DNA from 2 places in the Salinivibrio sp. EAGSL genome. Region 1 is predicted to be linked to the other one. Evidence: riboswitches for the same ligand, from Rfam matches in the RefSeq annotation. Region 1 holds a riboswitch; the other holds the start of a gene.
What was found. Region 1 has a riboswitch for thiamine pyrophosphate ahead of thiD (bifunctional hydroxymethylpyrimidine kinase/phosphomethylpyrimidine kinase). Riboswitches for the same ligand answer to the same signal wherever they lie in the genome.

Region 1 (7,536 bases):
TTGTCCTCATACCTAGGCAGTAAACCGCCAAAAACTCGACTGTACCCGGGCGTGCTTGCGTGCCTTGAAACCTTATCGCAGCGTCACATCCCGATGGTGTGCACCACAGATATGCAAACGGCGCATGCTAACAGCTTACTGAGAGCACTTGGCGTTGGGCATTTTTTCACTCGGATATTGGGTGCCGATGCAATGTCTGTTGGCAAGCCGGATCCGGACGGTATTTACGAAGCGGCCGCCATACTTGGCGTTTCACCCCTGGAACTGCTGGTGGTGGGGGATTCGGTCAGCGATGTGCATGCGGCTCGCGCCGCTGGCTCGCCAGTGATTTGTGTTAACTATGGCTATAATTACGGTACAGGGATCCAAAAGGCCTGTCCGGACACTACCCTTGATACATTGGCCAGTTTGCCCAATATCATTGCAAGGCCCAATCGTTTGGGTGTACCGGGACAGGGTGTCACCGCCCCACCGGTATTAGCGGGCTCACTGCGTGGTCGTGCGATGCGACCTAAAGGGGGCGCACAATTTCGATAATATAGCCAGGAGGGAAGCGTGAAAAACGAACTCGATCCGACCCATCTGCTTCGCGCGTTTGAGATAGTCACGGAGTTTGGTGAGAAAATAGAAGATGGACACCGCTTGGATGGCATTGACGCTTTCTCAGATTATGACGGCTATACCATTTATTTAGCAGGAAATGGGGTACAGTTACGTGTGGGGTTTCACAATACGTATCATCTCGACTACGAGCATGAGAACCTTAAAGAGCAGTTCCTGAAAAAGGTCGATGCGCTAGTCAAAAACTATAAAAGATAGCGACGGATAGGCAATGCATGCCGGACCGTCACACGCCCCACAATGGGGCGTTTTTTATAGGTCAAAGGCAGGGAGCATGGACAGCGAACCAATCACCACAAACCGAACACGCGGGACCCAAGCCCATTATCAAGCGTTAGTCAACAGCGCGGCAGCCGCGATCTTGGTGATTGATGAACGCGGCATTATTTTAGATGCGAACCCGTTCACCCACCGATTATTGGGTTATCACCCGCAACAGCTAATCGGAAAGAATGTTGATTGTTTAATGCCGCCGGAGCACCAAGGGAAGCATGACCATTATTTACGGCAATATATAACAACAGGCCAGGCAAACATTATCGGTACCGGCCGGCGGGTTGAGGCACGGCATCAAGCGGGGCATGTGGTCCCCATTCATCTGGCGGTCAGTGAAGTGTGGGTTGAAGACCGGCGAGAGTTTATTGGCATTATGTCTGATATGCGCGCGCTGACTCAGGCTCAGACGCGTATTAAACACGAACGCAATCAACTCAAAACCATTATTAATGCGATCGCCAATCCTGTTTTTGTCCGAGAGCTGGGCGGACAATATTCGCTTGCAAATTACGCCTGCCTACAAGCATTAAATGTCGAGCATGTTGAACAGCTTGCTGAGGCAATTCATGGTGCCTTGCCTGAGGGAATGCGCGAAACCCTCAATGCGCTTGATCACCAACTGACGCTCGATGGTGAACCCGTTCATGTAGATGTGACATTAAGAGATGGTCGGACTTTTAAGCTCGCTAAAACGCTTATTCGCCACGTAGAGGGAGAGCCTTACGCCATCGTGACTGTTGGGTATGATGCCACACCATTGCTGCAAGCGAAGCACGAGGCAGAACGCGCCAATCAAGCCAAAAGTGATTTTCTCTCTGCCATGAGTCATGAGCTGCGCACGCCTTTAAACAGTGTGCTCGGTTATGCGCAACTACTACAACGATCCTCTTCTCCTCGCTTGACGGAGACGCAACGGCAATATGTCGATCAAATTCACCAAAGTGGTCGCCACTTACTCACCTTAATTAATGATGTGCTGGATCTTGCCAAACTTGAGGCAGGAAAAACGGTGGTCAATGTTACCTGGTATCCGGTTCGCGCCCTTGTCAGTGATGCCGTTCGAACACTACTCCCGCTCGCACAGCAACAGCACGTTGAGTTAGATGAGTGCCTACCCGCGAATCTGAGTGGCGACCTATATGTGGATCCAACCCGTTTCAAACAAGTGTTGATCAATTTACTCAGCAACGCGATTAAATATAACCATCCTCAGGGGCGAGTATGGGTTGAAGCCAGTCAACCATCGTCAACCTTGACGATCTCTGTATCAGATACCGGGATCGGTATTGCTGAAAATCGGTTAAACCATCTTTTTGAGCCTTTTAACCGCTTGGCCGCCGAACAATCACAGATTGAAGGGGCAGGTGTGGGGTTAGCGGTGAGCCATCAATTGGTTGTGCAAATGCAAGGCGAGATGTCAGTAAAAAGCCAGCCAGGCAAGGGCAGTTGTTTTGCAGTAACGTTCCCTTACCGAGCGTCGACGCGACCTGACGATCAAGGTTGTACGTGTCTCCGCGTGAGCCAGCCGCATCGCGTGCTCTATATTGATAATAACAGTGCCCGCCAGCGCCTGATGACCGATTGCTTTGAAGATTGGCCAATGTTGACACTCTATCATGCGCATGAGCTGTCACTGGCTGAGGCTGTTGCGCTCGCTTCTCCGCCATCGTTAGTCATTATAGCGGCTGATAGCGTTGCGGCAACGCCCGAACAAATACAAGCACAATTTGGCGACAAACCACTCATTGTTCTGACTGACAACCCATGCGACGAACCGCATAACAAACCGACATTACGACGTTTATCGCTGCCGCTCTCGTCAGCGGACTTGGCTGAGGCCATACAATTATTATTAGAGGAGAGGCTATGACAAAGGATCCGTCACAAGCACATATACTGATCATTGATGATCGACCGGAAAACATTCACTTACTGTCTACCATGCTCAAGCAAGCCGGTTATCAACAGCTGAATGGGCTCACCGATCCTCGCCTTGTTACCGATGCTCTCTCCCCCGTTCCTGACCTGATTTTACTCGATATGCGGATGCCGCAGCGCTCTGGCTTACTGGTGCTGGATGATCTTAATGACGCTTTAGATGAGCATTGCCCGCCCGTGATGGTACTCACCGCAGATAATGACCTGAATTTGCGTAACCAAGCGTTATGCCGTGGCGCGATTGATTACATCAGCAAACCCTTTGATCACGATGAGGTGTTGCAACGGATTCAAAACCTTTTGTATCTGCAATTGAAAACCCGTAAAGAGCGCGATCAAGCGGCACGGCTGCAAATGCTGGTTAACAAACAAACGGCGGCTTTACGCGCGCTTTCTTTGACCCATCCGTTAACCGGGCTACCAAATCGTCGCGCATTATTAGATGCCGCTGAGCGCCAGCTGAGCAAAGGGCCGGTGACTGTGATGATGATTGCCTTAGATGGCATGGAAGCGGTGACCAAACACCAAGGCCATTTAATGACAGAGGCACTATACAAACAAGTGGCTAATCTGCTAGCCAATAGTACAGTGGCGCGCCCACATCGCATTGGCGTTTGGGATAGCACACGACTGGTGATGCTGATTGAAGAACACGATAACCATGCCGTAGAAAAAGCCGCGCGCATCAATCGGTTGATCAGCGGACATCACACGCTCGATGGGCGTTTAATGTTTTTACGTTGCCACATTGGTATCAGCCGCACGGAGCTTGAGACACAAGATGTGGCGCAACTGTTTCGTCAAGCCATTTTAGCGATTCCGACGGATGACCAACTTATCGGCGAATATCAGCCTGAGCTTGACAGCCAAGCTCAGCGCGCGCATTTGATTCGCACCGAATTAGGGCCAGCACTACAAAGCGGACAATTATCACTGGTGTATCAACCCAAATGGCGATTAGACGGCGGTTTGATGATAGGCGCGGAAGCGCTGTTGCGTTGGCAGCATCCGACCCTTGGGGCCATCAGTCCGGCGGAATTTATCCCCATCGCCGAACGCAGCGCAGACATGATCCAACTGGGCGACCACGTACTGGTGATGGCCTTAGCCGCGGTTGAATGTTGGCGAAAAAATAAACTGATCAACGATAGCTTTCACCTGTCAGTCAATGTTTCTGCCCAGCAGTTTCGCCCCGGCTTTGCTGACAGCGTCTTAGCTCGGTGCCAGGCAGTTGATGTCCCTTTGCATCTGATTCAATTAGAGGTCACAGAATCAGCACTGATCCAGCACATGTCGGTGGCACTGAAAGAGCTACAACAATTGCGAGATGCAGGCATGCATATTGCCCTCGATGACTTTGGCACCGGCTACAGCTCGCTCAGTTACCTTAAACAGTTACCGGTCGATTGGGTCAAACTTGATCGCAGCTTTATCCAAGACTTGGCTACCAACGCCAGTGATAAGCACTTGGTGGGTAGCGTGATTGATTTGGCCCATGGCTTTGGTCATGGTGTGGTCGCCGAGGGTGTTGAAAAAGAGGACCAGCAGTATGTGCTACAAACCATTGGCTGCGACCAAGTGCAGGGCTTTTTATACGCACGGCCGCTAATCCAAGAAGGATTTGAACAACTGCTTAAAACCGCCAATCAAGGCAACGCGACGATCAATAGCAATGCGACGATCAATAGCAATGCAACCATTAATAGCAATGCAACCAGCAATAATAATGAGATGGCCTAAACGCGCAATTAGCGCCATCATACTTGCGCTTTATCACTAAGGTTTATATTCTGACCGTGTTAGTCGGGGAGCAAGCAATTGCTGAGACTGCGAAAGCAGGACCCGTAGAACCTGATCCAGTTAGCACTGGCGGAGGGAACTGACGTGCTCAGCACACAAGGTCGCGCCATCGTGCGTGGTTTTGTCTCCTTCCGCCCCTCATGATTAAGGGGCCAATATGAACCAATCACCACCTGTTATTCTCACCATCGCCGGCTCAGACAGCGGTGGGGGGGCTGGTATTCAAGCCGATATTAAAGCGATTTCAGCCACGGGCGGCTATGCCTGCTCGGCGATCACCGCCTTAACTGCACAAAATACCTGTGGCGTTGAGGCCGTCTCGCCGGTCGACCCAGCGTTTGTTCGCGCGCAACTGAATGCTGTGTTATACGACATGCCGGTACGTGCCGTGAAAATCGGCATGCTCGCCAACCAAGCGATTATTCGCGAAGTAGCCGCTGTGCTCGCGCGTTCCCCGCACTTACCAGTCGTGCTCGATCCGGTCATGATCGCCACCAGCGGCGATCCGTTATTAGATGATGACGCCATGGATGCACTGATCAATACATTGATCCCGCGCGCGACCATTTTAACCCCCAACTTGCCAGAGGCCGCGCGTTTAACCGGGTGTCCTGTTCCGACAACCACCGAAGAGATGTACGCCTTAGTGCCGGCACTGCGCAAGCTCGGATGTCCGTATGTGATGCTAAAAGGTGGGCACTTGCATCATGCGCCAGAGAGTCTGGATGTGTGGATTAGCCGAGATACGTGTCAAACCCTGAGTGCGCGCCGCATTGAAACGCCTAACACCCATGGCACAGGCTGTTCACTGTCGGCGGCGATTGCCTCGTTTTATGCGCAGGGACTGACACCCATTGACGCCGGGCGAGCGGCTAAGCGTTATCTCACTGACGCCTTAGCGCATAGCCAACAGTTAATCGTTGGAAGAGGGGCAGGGCCGGTACATCATTTTTTCGCCTACCCCGCTGATGAAAGTGTTTATTTATCCAAGCATGCGTTGGTTGAATCGCACGCTCTCGTTAAATAATGCACTTTGATTAGATAGCGTGCTTACGCGGCGGACCAATGTGGCAAGCGCTGGGCGGCGATATAAAAAAGACGGTCGCCCGGCAATACTTTTGTCCCCACTGGCGGGTTCAAAACAATACCTTGGCCTTGGTCGATCCCAATTAAGGTGGCGTCATATTCTTGCTTGAGCTGACCAAAGAGATCGCCGGTATCGATTTCTGTTGCGTTACTCGGATAACGGGCACAGTATTGCGTCATCCCTTGTGACGTGCTCAAAAGCTCATGATGCAACTGACTTGAACCGGGATCCACCGCCGCTTTTGCTAGCATTTCGACCGACACCGACGGCACACATTCCGCATGCGGGTAGTGCTGTTTGAGGATTTGGCTTATCGCATCATCTTGAAAATACGCCAATAAATGCGCTGACGGATTTTTATGTGCGCAGAACAGAGCCGCTGACAAAGTAATATCATCTTCTGGGTTATCAATAATAATACTCGAGGCATGCTCGACCTTGGCGCGGGCAATGCCTTCAGCATCGGTAAAACTTGCCACGCGCACAAATTCCACTTCACCAGGCAGTGGGTTTTCGATTTCTGCGCGCGCACAAAGCACAATCGGGCGCTCACCGTGCACTCCGCTTTGCAATAAACGAATAAGCTGTATCGTACGTTGTCCGTTCCAGCCTAAGATAAGAAGATGATTTTTCACACTAATACTCCGTTTTCCTTGTAACCCGCGTCGCCAATAATCCACCAGTGATCCGGTGATATGCCCAATCACCACCGCAAACAACCCTAAGCCGCCGGGAATAATCCAAAAAGCCGTGATCCATTGCCCCCACTCAGTAACGGGGGAATAATCGCCGTAGCCAACGGTCGAGGCCGTCACAATCAAGTAATACACATAGCGGCTCAGCGATTGGGTCATCGCGGTCTCGCCCGCCCCATATAAAAGTAGCCAGCCAATCACGCCATAGGCGAGTACCACCAAGCCGAGCATACGCCCGTTCAAATGGGCGAAGCGACTGATAATCCAACGTTTAAAAAGCAACCAAAAGGTCATAAATTTTCGCTCATTCACTTCAGTGATCGCAGTATGAAGTGATTTGCGTCAGGTTTACAGTGTAAATCAGGCGCTTGGCGTCAATGCGATCACACTTTGCTTGGATAATCCTACAAAGCCAATTTAAAGCGTTAAAATATTATAAAAAGCTTAATTACGTCATTAGGAGTCAGCGTGTTTATATCTCGGCGTCAACTTGAACAAGAGCAGCAAAAGCAGGTTGCTCTGCAGCAAAAAATTGAGCAAATTAATCATACCATCGACGCGCTGAATGCAGAGAAAGGCGCATTGCAGGCAGAGCTGGATACCGTCGCGAAAAAACGCCAAACCGGCAAAGCGATCGACGCCAACTTATGCCACTTTGGTGATTCGATTAACGCCACCCAATCCTCTCTGGCCACCTTGGCGGACACCATTAACGGTGAAAAAGAGCGTGTGACCGAAGTGAGCCACCAAGCGGCATCATGTGCCGAGCAAGTCAATGACCTTGCGCGCCATGTGCAGTCGTTATCTTCGCAATGTCAGCAATCGTCGGAAGCGATTCGCTCGCTCGATCAACACGCACAAGAGGTGAGTGGCATTGTCAATTTGATTCGTGATGTCGCCGATCAAACCAACCTGCTGGCGTTAAACGCAGCCATAGAAGCGGCACGCGCCGGTGAGCAGGGCCGAGGGTTTGCGGTGGTCGCTGATGAAGTACGCAACCTTGCCGAGCGCACGTCCACTGCCACCCAAGATATTACCCAGCTGGTGGAAAAAATTCGTGCGGGCAGCAGCCATGCGTGCACGCTCACCGATACCCTTGCCACTGAAGCCATTCAATAC
Region 2 (7,536 bases), on a different contig from region 1:
TGCAATGTGGCGATGAAGAAAAACGCGAAGCGGCGATTGGAAACGGTCCCGTCGACGCCTTGTACCAGTGCATATATCGGATCACCGGCTATGACATTGAGCTGGATAAATTCGATCTTACCGCCAAAGGAGAAGGGGAAGATGGCCTCGGCCAAGCCGATATCATTGCCAACTACAAAGGCCGTAAATATCACGGCACCGGGGTATCAACCGATATTATCGAGGCCTCCGGCGAAGCTTTATTAAACGTGATCAATGCTATTTATCGCGCCAACAAAATTGCGCAGATTAAGGAACAATCCCATTTAAAACAGGAGACAGTATAACCATGGCTAGCGCACACCAAATTGCAATTTTACCCGGCGACGGTATCGGCCCCGAAGTGATGGCGCAAGCCGAAAAAGTGCTTGATGCGGTTAGCGAGCGATTCGCTGTCACCTTTGAGCGTCAGCATTATCCGGTTGGCGGTGCTGCAATCGACGCCCATGGCTCGCCGCTGCCCGCACACACCTTGGCTGGCTGTGAAAAAGCCGATGCGATTTTATTCGGCTCAGTCGGCGGCCCTAAATGGGAGCATTTACCCGCGACCGAACAACCGGAGCGCGGTGCTTTACTGCCGCTACGCAAGCACTTTGGTCTGTTTTGTAATTTGCGTCCGGCACAAATCCATACTGGTCTCGAAAGCTTTTGTCCGCTGCGCGCCGATATTGCCGACCAAGGTTTTAATATCGTGGTGGTACGAGAGCTGACCGGCGGGATTTATTTTGGTGAGCCCAAAGGGCGCGAAGGCGAAGGGTGCGAGGAAAAGGCGTTTGATACGGAAGTCTATCATCGCTATGAAATTGAGCGCATCGCACACATCGCCTTTCAATCCGCCCAGCTTCGCCACAAACAAGTGTGCTCAATCGACAAAGCCAATGTGCTACAAAGCTCGATGCTGTGGCGCGAGGTGGTAGAAGCGGTGGCAAAAGATTATCCGGATGTCAGCTTAAGCCATATGTATATCGACAACGCCACCATGCAGCTGATTAAAGACCCGTCGCAATTTGATGTGATGCTGTGTTCAAATATTTTCGGCGACATCATCTCCGATGAGTGCGCGATGATCACAGGCTCTATGGGCATGCTGCCCTCAGCCAGTTTGAACGCGAGTAAATTTGGCTTGTATGAGCCAGCCGGTGGCTCCGCGCCCGATATCGCCGGGCAAAACATTGCTAATCCAGTGGCGCAAATTTTATCGGCGGCACTTATGCTGCGTTACTCGTTGGGCGAAGAAAACGCGGCCTGTGCAATTGAACACGCAGTGAGCCAAGCGCTGGCAGCCGGTGAACTGACGGCCGATCTGGCCGGTAACCATCCAGCACTGAGCACCGAGCAGATGGGCGATCGTATCGCCGCCTATATCCGCCAAGGCGCATAATCATTACCCGTAAGGATACGAGCTATGTCGAATGCAAACACCCAGCAAGGCGCCAAGACCTTGTACGAAAAAATTCACCAGTCTCACGTGGTCACTGAGCAACCAGGCGAAGCGCCGCTGCTGTATATCGACCGTCACTTGGTGCATGAGGTGACCTCGCCACAAGCGTTTGACGGCCTGAGAGAGAAAGGCCGTCCGGTGCGCCAAGTGAGCAAAACCTTCGCCACCATGGATCACAATGTTTCCACCGAAACCAAAGATATTAACGCGTCAGGGGAAATGGCGCGCATCCAAATGGAAACCTTGGCTAAAAACTGCGAAGAATTTGGCGTCACCCTGTACGACTTGAATCACCCCTACCAAGGCATTGTCCATGTGATGGGGCCCGAGTTAGGGATTACTTTGCCTGGCAATACCATCGTCTGTGGTGATTCTCATACGGCAACTCACGGTGCTTTTGGTGCACTGGCCTTTGGTATTGGTACCTCCGAAGTCGAACACGTACTGGCCACCCAAACGCTCAAGCAATCCCGCGCCCGCACCATGAAAATTGAAGTCACGGGCAAAACCGCCCCCGGGATCACCGCCAAAGACATTGTCCTAGCGATTATCGGCCAAGTCGGTCATGCCGGCGGCACCGGACACGTGGTGGAATTTTGCGGTGACGCCATTACCGACTTGTCCATGGAAGGGCGAATGACGGTCTGCAACATGGCGATCGAATTGGGCGCAAAAGCGGGCCTGATCGCCCCCGATGAGACCACATTTGCCTATTTAAAAGACAAGAAATTTGCCCCTAAAGGTGAACAATGGCAGCAAGCGGTCGATTTTTGGCAAACCTTGCACTCGGATGCCGATGCGCAATTTGATCGTGTCGTGACACTCGATGGCAGTCAAATTCATCATCAGGTCACCTGGGGGACCAACCCCGGCCAAGTGGTTAGTGTGCACGATAGCGTGCCGGCCCCTGAGCACATGGCAGATCCGATCGCGCGCCACTCAGCGGAACGCGCGCTGAAATACATGGGGCTAACCGCAGGCCAAGCCATAACAGATATCCAAATTGATAAAGTCTTTATTGGTTCATGTACCAACTCTCGAATTGAGGACATGCGCGCAGCCGCGGCGGTCGCCAAAGGTCGGCACGTCGCAGATAGCGTCCATGCCATGGTGGTGCCAGGCTCAGAGCAAGTGCGTGCCCAAGCAGAGCAAGAAGGGCTGGATGTGATTTTCCGCGAGGCGGGCTTTGAGTGGCGCTTACCCGGCTGCTCAATGTGCTTGGCGATGAACAACGATCGCTTAGGCCCCAAAGAGCGCTGTGCATCGACCAGCAACCGTAACTTTGAAGGCCGCCAAGGCCGTGAAGGCCGTACCCACTTGGTCAGCCCAGCCATGGCCGCTGCCGCCGCCATTGCCGGTCACTTTGTTGACGTTAACCAATTATAAGGAGGCCTTATGTCAGGCATACACACTCATACCGGCATTGTTGCCCCATTGGATGCGGCAAACGTCGACACCGATGCGATCATCCCCAAACAGTTTTTGCAAAAGTCACCCGCACCGGATTCGGCCAGCACCTGTTTCACGATTGGCGCTTTTTAGACGATGCGGGCAAACAGCCGAACCCCGAGTTTGTGCTCAATCAAGTGCGCTACCAAGGGGCGAGCGTGTTACTCACCCGCGAAAACTTTGGCTGTGGCTCGTCACGCGAACATGCTCCTTGGGCGCTGGATGATTACGGTTTTAAAGTGATTATCGCCCCCAGTTTTGCCGATATTTTCTATGGCAACTGCATTAATAACCAAATGGTGCCGGTGACCCTTGAAGAAGGCCAAATCGATGCTTTATTTACGTATGTGGCGGAAAATGAAGGCGCGACGGTAACGCTAGATTTGCCCGCCCAAACCATCCGTGCCGGTGAACACTGCTTTAGCTTCCAGATGGATGATTTTCGCCGTCATTGCTTACTCGAAGGTTTGGATAGTATCGGGCTGACGTTACAGCACGAAGCGGAAATTTCGCGCTTTGAGCAGCAAATACCTGATTTTTTGGTGTAAGACCATCCACTCATCTCTCGCCAATAAGTGCCGATTATTCCGCATTTATTGGCGTTCCTTGCCATTTTTCTATCCTCAATGAAACCAACCGCTGACTCGCTTGGTCTAGTCTCAAAGAAGGTTTGATCGCATTAAGGACTGACAATGCAAAAACATTTGATACTTCTATTTGGGCTAGTGTTTCCGCTCATCAGCCAAGCCGCGCCCAAAGCGGACTACTGGGCAATGTGGGATGCACACAATCCTGACAGCCAAGCCACCTTCACGCATCACAGTTGGCAAGTATTACTCGATAAGTATTTACAGCCTCAGGGGCAGCACACCTTATTTAACTACGCAGCCGTCACCGAGGCCGATAGAGCGACCCTCGATCATTACATTGGCATGCTTACCGAGCGCGATCCGCGCACTCTGAGCAAAGACGAACAATACGCGTATTGGGTTAATCTCTACAACTCAGTCACCGTAAAGCTAATTTTGGACGCCTATCCAGTCAGCTCTATCACCAAACTCGGTGGACTCTTTAGCTTTGGTCCGTGGGATGATGACGTAGTGACGGTGGCGGGCGAATCCCTCACGCTCAATGATATCGAACACCGTATTTTGCGTCCGCTGTGGCAAGATCCGCGTACCCACTATGCGGTCAATTGTGCCAGCCTTGGCTGCCCTAACCTGCAACCGCAAGCCTTTCAAGCCGACACCTTGGATACGCAATTAGAACAAGCCGCCTACACCTTTATTAATAGTGATAAAGGCGTGAGTCAGCACGGTAATCAGTGGCAGCTTTCTTCTATCTATGAGTGGTTTGAGACTGACTTTGGCGGCAGTGAACAAGGGGTGATCACCCATATCAATCAATATAGAGACATCAAGCTTCCCAAGGATGCACGCTTGGATTATGACTACGACTGGACGCTTAACCAAATCGCGGACTAAAAGGCTTGGTAAACACTAAGCCAATCAGTACAATCGCACCGTACTCATTGGGGAGCCTTATGGCTGAGATTGCGCGCGGCGCTAAACCCATCGAACCTGATCCAGCTAACACTGGCGTAGGGATTGAGACTTGATGTTGCCATCAACTTGCCTCAACACCCACGCCCAACTTAGGAGCGTGCTGTGAAAGTTATTACCTCTGTTCTCACTCTGGTTTCTTTATCGCTGTTATCACTCAGCGCCCGTGCCGCCGACCCTCTAACGGTCTATACCTATGATTCTTTTATCGCCGATTGGGGCGCAGGGCCAAAAATCAAAGCCGAATTTGAAAAACGCTGTGACTGCCAATTAGAGTTTGTGTCTCTTAGTGACGGTGCTGCTCTGCTTAATCGCTTACGTATCGAAGGCAATACTACCAAGGCTGATATTGTACTCGGTATGGATACTAACTTGATGAAAGAAGCTGAGCGTAGCGGCATTGTCGCCGAGCACGCGGTGAATACGGAGCGCCTACAGGTACCCGGCGGTTGGGATAATCCCTACTTTATCCCCTACGATTACGGCTACTTTGCCTTTGTGTATGACACCACGCGTTTGCTCGACCCACCCAAAAGCTTGAAGGCTTTGATTGAGGAGCGTGACGATATCAGTGTGATTTACCAAGATCCACGCGTGTCAACAGTTGGCCAAGGCTTGATGCTGTGGATCCAAAAAGTATACGGCGATCAAAGCCAGCAGGCATGGCGCGATCTTGCCGACAACACCATTACCGTGACCAAAGGCTGGACCGAAGCGTACAACATGTTCCTCAACAAAGAGGCAGATATGGTGCTTTCATACACCTCTTCGCCCGCCTACCACCTGGTCGCTGACGATGATGACCGCTTTGCCGCCGCCATGTTTGAAGAAGGCCACTATATGCAAATTGAAGTGGCGGCGAAGTCTGCTTATACCGACCAACCAGAACGCGCCGATGCGTTTCTACAATTTATGCTCAGTGACGCAGCACAGTCTGTGATCCCAACCACGCAGTGGATGTATCCGGTCACCGATGTTAGCTTGCCTGACGCCTTCTATACACTGAACAAACCAGAAGAGAGCCTGTTGTACCAGCCCGATGAAGTGATGGGTAACCGTCAGCAATGGGTGCGCGATTGGCAAACCGCTTTGGTTGAATAACGTCGATGCTCAACCCTTCTCGAACCTGGCCGGGCAGTCTCGCGGCCAGCTTGGTCGTGTTATTAATTGGCAGCGCACTCTGGGCGCTGTTCTTACACAGTCAAGACTTGAAGCTGTCCGCCCTGTGGCAAGATGCCTATCTGCGCCATGTCACGCTGTTTAGCTTTAAGCAGGCTACCTTATCTGTGGTGCTCAGCGTTGGGCTCGCCATTCCTGTGGCCCATGCGCTGGCTCGGCGACAATTTCCAGGGAAAGCTTGGCTACTCAAACTGTTTGCCATGACCCTGGTGCTGCCGGTATTGGTGGGCGTGTTTGGATTGGTTGCCATCTACGGCCGCAGCGGTTGGATTGCACAAGCCTTCGCGCAATTTGATGCGGCGATGCCATTTTCTCTCTATGGCTTAAGCGGCATTTTGCTTGCGCATGTTTTCTTTAACCTGCCTTTTTCGGCCCAATTGATGGTGCAGGCCTTGGAAGGGATCCCGGCGGATCAAAGGCGCCTGGCAACCCAGCTTGGTCTAAGAGGCTGGCAACGTTTTCGCCACCTTGAATGGCCTTATCTGCGGCAAAGTCTACCCCATGTCGTCGGACTGGTATTCATGTTGTGTTTCACCAGCTTCGCCACCGTGATGGCATTAGGCGGTGGCCCCAAAGCGACCACCATTGAATTGGCTATCTATCAAGCCATTCATTTTGATTTTGACTTACAAACCGGTGCCGCTCTGGCGCTGTGGCAAATGCTCTTGTGCGGCACCTTTGCTTTTATTGTGCAAACACTGACTCGGCCGATTGCCAACACCCCCAGCGAAGTGCAACCGCTTCCATCGGCACTCGATAGTCGCACGGCGAAGTGTTGGGACAGTCTCTGGATTGCGCTGACTTTATTGTTGGTTCTACCACCTCTCGGAGTTGTGATCGCGCGTGGCCTTAACCCTAGCGCGTTAATTGTGCTGAGCGACACGGCATTATGGCAAGCCACCATGCATTCACTGCTTATCGCTACCGGAGCAACCGTCTTGGCCTTCGTGTTGGCCACCTCTGTCATCTTAGCCAGTCGTCATTGGCGCTTGAACGGGCGTAAGAAACAAGCGAATGGCATTGAAACGTTAGGGGCGATGATTTTAGTGGTACCCAGTATTGTCCTCAGTACCGGGCTTTTTTTACTGTTTCGCCAGTTTAGCGATGTATTCAGCTTGGCGCTGTGGTTGGTGATGGCCGTGAACGCCCTAATGGCGTTGCCCTATTTAATAAAAGTACTGAGCGCGCCCTCCTATCAACTTGCCCAGTCCTATCACAATCTTTGCGCTACCTTGGGGCTAAAAGGTGTCAACCGTCTACATCTTATCGAATGGCAGTGTTTACGCGCCCCGATCGCGCGCGGCGTGGCGGTGAGTTTTGTGTTATCGATGGGCGATCTTAGTGCGATCGCACTTTTTGGTAGCCAAAATTTTCAAACCCTGCCGCTCTATTTGTTTCGCTTGATGGGGAGCTACCAAATGGACGCAGGCGCTGCCGCTGCCATGCTATTACTGCTTACCAGTTTGGGTTGCTACGCCCTAATCACTCGTCTGATCCAATGGAGACACGCATGCTGACGCTTTCCAATGTCCACTATCGTTACCAGCAAGATTGGATGATCTTTGATGCCCAAATAGCCCCTGGAGAGATTGTGGCTGTGCTCGGGCCCAGCGGTGCAGGCAAAAGCACCTTATTATCACTGATTGCTGGGCTGATCGCGCCAGATAGTGGCGAGATCACCATTGATGGCAAGCCCGTCACCACGACACCCGCTCACCAGCGGCCACTGTCTATTTTGTTTCAAGAGCACAACGTATTTACCCATTTGTCAGTATTCGACAACATGGCGATTGGCTTGTCTCCCTCGCTTAAACTCACGGCCACACAGCAAGAGGCCGTGCGCCATGCCGCACACGCGGTAGGGTT

Region 2: it holds a riboswitch for thiamine pyrophosphate, as region 1 does, so the genes downstream of both, thiB (thiamine ABC transporter substrate binding subunit) here and thiD (bifunctional hydroxymethylpyrimidine kinase/phosphomethylpyrimidine kinase) in region 1, are expected to answer to the same signal.

Annotation. Positions count from the first base shown of each region.
Region 1 is NZ_JABWMG010000020.1:18,622-26,157, reverse strand. It holds gene HLG76_RS12385 (HAD-IA family hydrolase) at 1-537, shown strand, start outside; gene HLG76_RS12380 (DUF3081 domain-containing protein) at 556-819, shown strand; gene HLG76_RS12375 (ATP-binding protein) at 896-2,767, shown strand; gene HLG76_RS12370 (bifunctional diguanylate cyclase/phosphodiesterase) at 2,764-4,575, shown strand; TPP riboswitch at 4,630-4,730, shown strand; gene thiD (bifunctional hydroxymethylpyrimidine kinase/phosphomethylpyrimidine kinase) at 4,793-5,662, shown strand; gene HLG76_RS12360 (ion channel) at 5,686-6,711, opposite strand; gene HLG76_RS15125 (methyl-accepting chemotaxis protein) at 6,886-7,536, shown strand, end outside.
Region 2 is NZ_JABWMG010000004.1:54,946-62,481, forward strand. It holds gene leuA (2-isopropylmalate synthase) at 1-326, shown strand, start outside; gene leuB (3-isopropylmalate dehydrogenase) at 329-1,420, shown strand; gene leuC (3-isopropylmalate dehydratase large subunit) at 1,445-2,866, shown strand; partial or broken gene leuD (3-isopropylmalate dehydratase small subunit) at 2,876-3,477, shown strand; gene HLG76_RS03535 (DUF547 domain-containing protein) at 3,622-4,413, shown strand; TPP riboswitch at 4,452-4,553, shown strand; gene thiB (thiamine ABC transporter substrate binding subunit) at 4,606-5,592, shown strand; gene thiP (thiamine/thiamine pyrophosphate ABC transporter permease) at 5,598-7,187, shown strand; gene thiQ (thiamine ABC transporter ATP-binding protein) at 7,181-7,536, shown strand, end outside.